DNA from 3 places in the Kitasatospora sp. P5_F3 genome. Region 2 is predicted to be linked to each of the others. Evidence: riboswitches for the same ligand, from Rfam matches in the RefSeq annotation. Region 2 holds a riboswitch; each other region holds the start of a gene.
The links. A riboswitch is a leader RNA that binds a small molecule or an ion and turns the genes downstream of it on or off. The one in region 2 is predicted to bind cyclic di-AMP.
Positions count from the first base shown of each region.

Region 1 (3,203 bases), on a different contig from region 2:
GCCGAAGTCGTCTGAGGCGGGGTCAGACGGATCAGACGTTGACGCCGTGCGCGCGGAGGTAGGCGACCGGGTCGATGTCGGAGCCGTAGGACGGGCCGGTGCGGACCTCGAAGTGCAGGTGCGGGCCGGTCACGTTGCCGGTGGCGCCGGAGAGGCCGAGCTGCTGGCCGGCCGAGACGGTCTGGCCGACCTTGACGGAGATCGAGGAGAGGTGGGCGTACTCGGAGTACTTGCCGTCGGCGTGCTTGACGACGACCTCGTTGCCGTAGGACCCGCCGTTGCCGGCCGAGACCACGGTGCCGGTGGTGATGGCCTTGACGACGGTGCCGGTCGAGGCGCGGAAGTCGACACCGGTGTGGTAGCCGCTGGACCAGGAGGAACCGGAGGCGTGGTACGCGGTGGAGGTGCCACCGCTGACCGGGGCGACGTAGCCGCCGGCCGCCACGGTGGTCGACTGGGCCTTCGGAGCCGCAGCAGCCTTCGGGGCCGTGCTGGCCTTCGGGGCGGCGGCGGCCTTCGGGGCCACGGTGGTCGACTTGGAGCGGGACGCCTTGGTGGAGTCCGTGGTGCTCGCGGAGGAAGAGGAAGACGAGGAGGACTTGGTCTCGGTCTTCGGCGCCTCGACGGCGGCCTTCGGGGCCTCCGCGGCGGGCTGCGGCGCGGCGGCCACGGCCTGGCCGGCGAGCGAGAGCTGCTGGCCCGGGTAGATCAGGTTCGGGTTGCCGCCCACCACGGTGCGGTTGTCCTGGTAGAGCTTCTCCCAACCGCCGTCCACCTGCTTGGCGTTGGCGATCTTCGAGAGGGTGTCGCCACTGACGACCTGGTAGCTGCTCGCGGCCGGAGTGGCGGCGGCGACCGGCACCACGGCGGGCGCAGCGGTCTCGGTGGCGATGGTGGTGACGGCAGCCGGGGCGGCCTGGGGCACGGAGGCGGCGGCGTGGCCCTGGTGGGCGCTGGCGGCGGCCACCGGGAGTGCGAAGGTGGCGCCGAGTACGCCGGTCGCGACGGCGATCCGGGTCAGGTGGGACAGCTGGACGCGACGGTGCTTGCCCTGTGCGGACATGGGGGTAGTCCTCTCCGACGCCTACGAGGTGAGCTGTCGGGTTCGGGCGGGAGATGCCCGGCCGCAGGAATGCGGCTTCACCCCAAGCCGTCCCGGTTCACACCGGTTCGGCGACTTACCTTGGGTCCCCCGCTCCTGCCATGCGTGCCTTGTTCGAGGCGCCGGGCGGCGGCAGGACTCGGCGTTCCGCCCGGTTGAGCCCGTCCGGTCGTTCACCGGACAGGCCTCGAAGCAAAGCCGATCGACCGCTTCGTGGCAAGCCCCGGTTGAACGGTGAACAAGGATGATCAGGGACGTAGGTCACGTCCCGGCCGGGACTTGCGACCCGGACGGCCCGAATCGGCGACGCTTCGTCCCCGATCGGTTCACGGAGGGTGGCCGATATCGCCGTCCGTACCCACCTGGACCCGCTCCGCCAGCGTGCGCCGTGACACCGGTCACGCCGGGCCGATACGCTCGCCCACGGTCGAGCTCGAACGCCGGTGTTCGAAGCACCCGCTGAGCAAGGAGCCCGCCTGTGCGCCCCCAGGAACGGCTGGCCGTCATCCAGCGCGCGGTGATCCGCGAGATGGCCGGGCTCGGTCAGGACTTCACCGTGGACGGCCCGCTGGTCCGCGGGCCCGGCACCACGGCGGTGGCCTTCCGCGACCACGACGAGCGCGGCACCGGCGGCGGCCATGTCGACCTGGGGTACGTGCTGCGGCTCGGCCAGGGCGACGCACCGGTGATCTGGGACTGCGCAGCCGGCGTGGGCGGCACCGAGGTGGAGCAGCTGGACAGCGCGGTACGGATGTGGGCGGGCACCACGGCGTCCGCCGTGGTGAGCCTGCTGACCGGCAGCGGCGACCACTACGACGCCCCCGAGTTCCCCGGCTGGCACGTCGTACAGGGCCCGGCCGCGGTGTTCGGCGCCGACACCGACCCGCTGTTCGACTGGGTCACCGAGCGGGACCTCGGCCCGGTGCTGGCCGCCGCCGTACTGCCGAAGCTGACCGAGCGTCAGGTCAACGGCGTGAAGCTGTTCTTCGGCGGCAAGGCGGGCGACGACGTCGCCGAGGTCCGGATCAACGGGACGGTCTGCGAGCAGGCTTCGGCCGCCCTGCGTGCGCTGGACTGGCCCCGCGGCGAACGGCTCTGCTGGGCCCGGCTGTTCCTGCTGCTGGTCGCCGAGCACCCCCGGTCGGAGGCATCCGGGCAGGCCGAACCCCCGCCGCAGCGCCACTGGTTGGGCCGCTGGTGGCGGAGCCGTCGCTGAGACCGGCCGGTCCGTGACCGGCCGCGGCCGGCCCGACCCGGGTCAGCCGTGCCTGGTCAGCTGGCGACCGAGGAGATGGTCTGCGCGAGCTGGGTGAGGAAGTCCTGGATCGGCTTGGCCGCCGTGGACTGGCTCAGCATGAAGCCGAAGAGCGCAGCCATGATCGCATGACTGGTCTTCAACTGCCCGTTGCGGATGAAGATGACCACGATGATCCCGAACAGGACCAGCGCTGAGACGGAGAAGGCCACCAGGACTCACTTCCTCATTCTTTCGTAGCGAGCTTCGTGGCGGGCCCAATCCCCCGAGACCCCCCGAGAACCGACCGTCCCACCCGAACTCAGTGTGGTCGTTCGTGCCGACTGCGTAAAGGACTTGCCGGAACGCAGCCGCGAAGATCCTGCGATGTGAGACGAATTTCCGCCGACCGAGACGATAGCCCAGTTGACCTGACGGGCCGTCGAACGGGTACCCCTAACTGGAAGTTGACCGTTTCCGCGCTGGTGGGAGCGGACCTAGATCCACTCCATTGGGCTGCCGTCAGGAATGGCCGAAGACCGGTGCACCGACTTGACACGGTCCGACCATCGGTCGGTCACCCGCGCCAGAGCAGCAGGACCGCCCGGTCGTCGTTGACGTCCTTGGCCACCGACTCGATCAGCTTCACCGCCGAGCCCCGGCCGCCGTGTTGGGAGAACGGGGCGCCGCCGACCAGCCGGTCGGCCTCTCCCATCAGCCGGTCCATCCCCTCGGTCAGGTCCCGGCCGGGGATCTCCACCATGCCGTCGGTGCAGAGCATCAGCACGTCGCCCTGGTCCAGCCGGCCGCGCACCGCCTCGAACACCGCGCCGTCGTAGACCCCGAGCAGCGCGCCCTCGACGGACT
Region 1 covers NZ_JBFUMY010000012.1:268,937-272,139, forward strand. The annotation lists gene ACXJMZ_RS11610 (M23 family metallopeptidase) at 32-1,063, opposite strand; cyclic di-AMP (ydaO/yuaA leader) riboswitch at 1,069-1,222, opposite strand; gene ACXJMZ_RS11615 (DUF6348 family protein) at 1,581-2,318, shown strand; gene ACXJMZ_RS11620 (hypothetical protein) at 2,375-2,569, opposite strand; gene ACXJMZ_RS11625 (PP2C family protein-serine/threonine phosphatase) at 2,914-3,203, opposite strand, start outside.
Region 1: linked by a shared signal. The riboswitch ahead of ACXJMZ_RS11610 (M23 family metallopeptidase) and the one ahead of ACXJMZ_RS00940 (glycoside hydrolase family 16 protein) in region 2 are both predicted to bind cyclic di-AMP.

Region 2 (3,203 bases):
CGGCAGCGGACCGGCCACCAACTCGCGGTACGACGTCACCAACTCGGCCTCGCGGTCCGGGCCCACCACCGCGCTGACCTCACTCAAAACCTGTCCGGACACTGTCCTCACCTCCGTACGGATCCACGCTACGCCGAATACAGTGCGTACCGGTGCGACCACGTTCGGCAGACAGGTGATGACGGTGACCAGATGGGTGATGGCGGGACTGGCCGCTGCCACGGCGCTGATGCTCGGTGCCACGACGGCGAGCGCGGTGCCCTCGAACTCCGACCTCGAGGTGGTCCGGCTGGACCCGGATCCGGCCCCGCCGGGCGGGACCACCACCGTGCACGGCTTCGTCGCCAACCTCGGCCCGCAGCGCACGGCCTCCGCTTTCACGGTGCTGATCGACCTGCCGGCCGGGTTCAGCGCCGTGGGGCCGTACTTCCCGGCGAACTGCAGATCCCTGTTCGGACAGGTGGTGAGCTGCACCTTCCCCGCCGGGCTGCCCACCCTGCGGACCGCGACCGCGCTGGTGCCGGTCCGGGTGAACGCCGACGTGCCCCACGGCACGGTGGCCGAGGGGCACGTCAGGGTGGTGAGTGTGGACGATCACAGTCCCGCGAACGACAGCACGCCGTTCACGCTGACCGTCAGCTGAGCCGCTGCGTCAGCGGTACACGCGGACGTAGTCCGAGGCGAAGCTGATCGGCGCGGTACCGGAGGGTGCCGGGTGGTACTGCCCGGCACCCACCGAGAGGTTGAGGATCAGGTAGGCCGACCAGTCCGCACCGACACCGGTGCCGTCGGAGAAGACCTTGGTCCCGTTCACGTACCAGTCAACGGAGTTGGCGCCGTAGTAGGTGCCGACGGTGACCCACTTGTCGTGGCCGATCGCGTTCGCGTCGGTGTAGTACTTCAAGCCGGACTTGACGTGGTTGGTCAGCTCCAGCAGCCCGGCGTTGTCGGGGTGGTACTCGAAGCTGTCGATCTCGCCGTTGCCGTTCTTCCAGGTCCACAGCGCGGGCCAGGCCCCGGAGCCGGCCGGCAGCTTGACCCGGGTCTCGGCGTAGTCGCCGGTCTTCACCTGGAAGCCCTGCGAGGAGTACTCGGTGGTCAGCAGCCCGGTGTCCCAGGCCTGCTTGCCGCTCTCCAGGGTGTGGCTGGACGGCTTGGCGGTGAAGGTGGCCACCCCGCCGGAGACCGAGACGCCGCTGGTGGTCAGCCAGTCCAGCTTGTTGTCGTCCGGGTTGTGGTTGCCGTAGCGGTACGCGCTGCTACGGTCGCCGACCCACTTGGAGCCCCAGGCGATCGAGCTGTCGAACTCCTCCGACCAGGTCAACGCCTTGCCGGGGATCGGCGAGGTGCTCGGGGCCGGGCTGGGGGTCGGCGTGGGGGTGGGAGTCGGCGTGGGCGTGGGAGTCGGGGTCGGGGTGGGCGTGGGGGTCGGCGTGACCGTGCTGCCGACGGTCAGCTTCTGCGAGGGCAGGTTGTGCCAGCTCCCGCCCAGGTCCTGCCAGAAGCCGAACTGGGTGTACGTCCCGGCGGGCAGCGTCCGGGCCGCGCTGGTGAAGTTCACGCCGCTCGGGCAGATCTGGACGTTGCTCGCGTTACCGGGGAAGTCGAGGTTCCGGCCGGCCGCGTCACGGACGCCGACGCCGAGCGTCTTGGCCGTGAAGCAGGCGCTGGAGTGGACGGTCAGGCCGGCCTTGGTCGCGGTGTTCGCGGCCATCGAGGTGGGGGTCAGCCGGTCCTGGGTCACCGAGGTGGCGGCCTGGGCCTGACCGGCCAGGCCGGTGGCGATCAGCGGTACGGCGACCAGGGCGGCCGCGCCGAGGCGTGCGGGGGTAAGGGCGATGCGCATGGGCAGGTCCTCTGCGACGCCTACGAGGTGAGCTGTCGGGTTCGGGCGAGAGGAATCGCCCGGCCGCGGTGGGCGCGGCTTCACCCCGAGCGGCCCCCGCACCGGAGCAGGGGGGACCGCAGACTGACCTGGTTCCCCCGCTCCTGCCCATGTTTCGGTGATCGAGTTCCCGACACCGGGTGGGCAGGACTCGGCGTCCCGGCGGCGGGGTCCGCGCAGATGCGGACAGCTCCATGCAGGCTAGGCAGGTCGTCCGTCCATCGACAACGAGACCTCGCTCACACGACGTTTAACCGGCCTCGGACCGGTCAGGCCAGCCAGGCCGTGATCTGGGTGGCGGCGGCCGGGGTCCAGCCGAGTTCGAGGTGGTTGAGGCCGGTGACCAGCTTGGTGGCGGCGACGGTCCCGATGCCGGTGGTGTCGAGGGCGCTGGCGGTGAAGACCAGGCCGTCGCTGGGCCCGCGGTTCTCGTTCAGCAGGCCGGGAAGGTCCGCGGAGCCGCCCGCCAGCAGGTAGGTGGGGACGCTCGCCGGGATGCCCGCCTGCTGCAGCGGCCTGATCAGCGAGCCCGCGTCGATGGCGGCCTGGATGCCCTGGCCGGAGGTGTAGAAGCCCTGGCCACCGTAGTAGGTGGTCCACCAGTCCTGGGCGAGCTGGTCGACACCGTACAACCCGTCCCAGCGGGCCAGGAGTTGGCGCTGACCGGGGTAGCAGTCGTAGCCGCCGGTGGGCAGCACGCCGAGGCAGGGCTGTGCGGTGTAGCTGCCGTAGCAGGTCATGTACAGGTGCGGGGACGGTGCGTTGGCGGTGCCGCCGCAGGCGGGCCAGGTGGCCAGCGAGAAGCTCCAGCCGTGGGCGTAGACGTAGTCGAGACCGCCGTGCGGGCCGCCGAGGGTGACCAGGCGGCGGACGTCACCGGCGTAGCCGCGGCCCCAGGACGGGCGGATCGAGGAGACGTAACTGCGGGCCGCCACCTCGCCCTTGCTCCAGGCCACCACGTCCGCCTGGGCCACCCCGAGCCGGTCCCGGATCAACGCCAGTGCGTCGCCCACCACTTGGGCCTGCATCAGGTTGTCGCCGTGCTTGTGGGCGAAGTTGACCGCGAAGACCCGGTGCCCGGCGGCGGCCAGCTGCTGCGCCAACCCGGTCGAAGGGCAGTTGGACGCACCGCAGTTGCCGCTCTCGGCGGGGTTGGCCCAGGCCCGGTCGGCGTTGTCGTTGGCGCCGTGCACGAGCAGCACGGCGGAACCGGTGCCGCTGTTCCAGCCGGCCGCGGAGTAGAGCAGGAAGCGGGCCGAGGAAGGGCGCTTGACGCCGCCGAAGTACGTCAGCCGGGCGCCGTCCTGGTCACCCCGGC
Region 2 covers NZ_JBFUMY010000001.1:226,459-229,661, forward strand. The annotation lists gene ACXJMZ_RS00930 (antibiotic biosynthesis monooxygenase) at 1-102, opposite strand, end outside; gene ACXJMZ_RS00935 (hypothetical protein) at 185-643, shown strand; gene ACXJMZ_RS00940 (glycoside hydrolase family 16 protein) at 653-1,846, opposite strand; cyclic di-AMP (ydaO/yuaA leader) riboswitch at 1,849-2,016, opposite strand; gene ACXJMZ_RS00945 (esterase/lipase family protein) at 2,155-3,203, opposite strand, start outside.

Region 3 (3,203 bases), on a different contig from region 2:
ATGTCGACGTTGGAGTCGGCGTGCGACCCACCGTTGAGGATGTTCATCATCGGGACGGGCAGCACGTGCGCGTTCGGGCCACCGAGGTAGCGGAACAGCGGCAGGTCGCTGGCCTCGGAGGCGGCGTGCGCCACGGCGAGCGAGACGCCGAGGATCGCGTTGGCGCCGAGCGAGGACTTGTCCGGGGTGGCGTCCAGGTCGAGCATGGCCTGGTCGATCAGCCGCTGCTCGGTGGCGTCGTAGCCGACCAGCTCCGGGCCGATCTGCTCGATGACGGCCAGCACGGCCTTCTCGACACCCTTGCCGAAGTAGCGGTTCTTGTCGCCGTCGCGCAGCTCAAGAGCCTCGAAGGCACCGGTGGAAGCACCCGACGGGACGGCGGCACGGCCGGTGCTGCCGTCGTCCAGACCGACCTCGACCTCGACCGTGGGGTTGCCACGGGAGTCGAGAATCTCACGGGCTACGACGACATCAATGGACGGCACGAGGCATCTCCTTGACGGAAGCGGGATCTGTTGTCGTTACGACCAGAGCCTAACCGCACCGGAGCCCGGGGCCACGCTGACCTTGGTCCCGTCTCACCGTGTGGCCCGGCTACTCATCGGTAGTTCACCTGAATGACCGTAAACGGGGTCGTACCGGAACAAGCCGGTACGACCCCGCCTGACGGTGTGTCGTGAATCAGCGGGTCGCGACTCAGCCGAGCTTGAGCACCTGACCCGGCAGGATCAGGTCCGGGTCGCCGCCGATGACGGACTGGTTGGCCTGGTAAACCTGCTGCCAGTTCAGGCCGTTGGCAGCGGCGATGTCGGACAGGGTGTCACCCGACTTGACGGTGTATCCGCCGGCGGCCGGCGTCGTCGGCGCGGCGTGCTTCGGTGCGGTCACCGTCGGCGCGGCCGACTTCGGGGTCGCGGGCTTCGGGGCGGCCGACGCCTTCGGCGTGGTCTGCTTCGAGGACTTGGCGGCCGGCGCCGGGGCGCGGGTCTCCGAGCGGGTGGCACGGTCCGAGGAGGTGTCCACCTGGGCGGCCGAACCACCCTTGGACAGACCGGCCTTGACCGAGCAGACCGGCCAGGCGCCCGGGCCCTGGGAGGCGAGCACCTTCTCGGCGACGGCGATCTGCTGGCCCTTGCTGGCCTGGTTGGCCTGCCCGGCGTACTGCTGACCGCCGAACGCCTTCCAGGTGCTCGGGGTGAACTGGAGTCCGCCGTAGAAGCCGTTCCCGGTGTTGATGCTCCAGTTGCCGCCACTCTCGCACTGGGCGACCTTCTCCCAGGTGTCGACCGGGGCGGCCTGCGCGCCGGTGGCGGTCAACAGCGGGAGTGCGATGCCGACGCCCGCGACACCCGCGACGGCGATGATCTTCTCGGCCTGCGTACGACGACGATGACGGCCCGAACCGGTGAAGAGCATGAAGAAGTCCCTCTCCGCACGCCTGCGAGGTGAGCTGTCGGGTTCGGACCGGGAGGTGGCCCGGCCGCCACTGCTGGCGGCTTCACCCCAAGCCGTGGGGGACGGCGACTTACCTGGGTCCCCCGCCCCTGCCCAAGGGTCTGGTCGGTGTCCCGGCAGCGCGGCGGGCAGGATTCGGCGTTCCGCGCACGGGGTTCGCAGCTGCGAACACCAGGGAGAGTAAGCAGATGACCCGATCGATCACAAGCTTATGTCGAACACATCACACGGAAATCACGCCAGACGATAGATCGTCCACAAACCGCACTGGTATGTCCGGATTGATGCGTACTCAGATCACACCTGATCAGATCTGACCGACACGCCGTCAGCGCACGTCGGCGCCCTCCGGCGTGAACGACACCGGCAACTCCCGCAGCCCGCGCATGATCAGACCGCCCCGCCAGCGCAGCTCCTCGGGGTCGGCGGCCAGTTGGAGGTCGGGCAGCCTGGTCAGCAGCGTGGCCAGGGCGAATTGACCCTCCAGCCGGGCCAGCGGGGCGCCGATGCAGTAGTGGATGCCGTGGCCGAATCCGAGGTGCGGATTGTCCTTGCGGGCGAGGTCCAGGGTGTTCTCTCCGGCGAACCTGGCCGGGTCCCGGTCGGCCGCCGCCAGCACCACCAACACCGGGTCGCCGACCGGGATGTCCACGCCGCCGACGGTCAGCGGCTCGGTGGCGAACCGCCAGGTGGCCAGCTCCACCGGGCCGTCGTAGCGCAGCAGTTCCTCCACCGCCGTGGCCAGCAGCGCCGTCTCGCCGCGCTGCACCGACTCCTGCAGCAACGCACGTTGGGCCGGGTTGCGGAGCAGCGCGTAGGTGCCGTTGCCGATCAGGTTGATGGTGGTCTCGAAGCCGGCGAACAGCAGGATGAAGGCCATCGCCGCGGCCTCGTTCTCGGTCAGGTGCTCACCGTGGTCACTCGCCCTGATCAGACCGGAGATCAGATCGTCACCCAGGTCGGCCCGCTTGCGGTGGATCAGCTCCAGCAGGTAGGTCCGGATCCTCTTCACCGCCCGCCCCACCCCGCCGCGCTGCCCGCCGTGGTGACGGATCATCGCGCCCGCCCAGTCCCGCAGGTCGTCCTGGTCCTCCGGCGGCACGCCGAGCAGGTCGCAGATCGCGTAGATGGGGAGCGGGAAGGCGAACTCGTGGATCAGGTCGGCCGAGCCACGGGCCGCGAAGTCGTCGATCAGCCGGTCCGTCAACTGCTGCACCCTGGGCTCGAACTCCGCCACCCGGCGCGGCGTGAACGCCTTCGACACCAGCCGCCGCAGCCGGGTGTGGTCCGGCGGGTCGATGTTCAGCAGATGCGTCATCAGATCCGCCTGCCGCTCGCCCGGGATGCCGACCCGGCCGGTCTTGTGCGCCTGCCCGCTGTGGTGCGCCGGGTTCTTCGACAGCCGCCCGTCCGCCAACGCCTGCCGGGCGTCCGCGTACCGGGTGACCAGCCACGCCTCCACCCCGCTGGGCAGCGTGGTGCGGTGCACCGGCGCGTGCTCGCGCAGCCACGCGTACGCGGGGTAGGGGTCGGCGGCGAACTCCCAGGTGAAGAGTTCCGGCTGGGGATTCAGGTGCGTTTCCGGCATGTCGTGCACCGTAACCTGCCAGAAGAGGAGTGAGCTGGGTCACCTGGCGGGTAATTGCTCTTGCGGAGGATCGTGGCGTGCTTACGATCCTCCGATACGGTCTCGGTGGACGCCGGTGCGGCGTGCTCCACCGGGCGTAGCTCTCAGGGAGGAGCAGGCC
Region 3 covers NZ_JBFUMY010000004.1:15,361-18,563, reverse strand. The annotation lists gene eno (phosphopyruvate hydratase) at 1-485, opposite strand, end outside; gene ACXJMZ_RS02595 (transglycosylase family protein) at 697-1,416, opposite strand; cyclic di-AMP (ydaO/yuaA leader) riboswitch at 1,422-1,572, opposite strand; gene ACXJMZ_RS02590 (cytochrome P450 family protein) at 1,784-3,043, opposite strand.
Region 3: linked by a shared signal. The riboswitch ahead of ACXJMZ_RS02595 (transglycosylase family protein) and the one ahead of ACXJMZ_RS00940 (glycoside hydrolase family 16 protein) in region 2 are both predicted to bind cyclic di-AMP.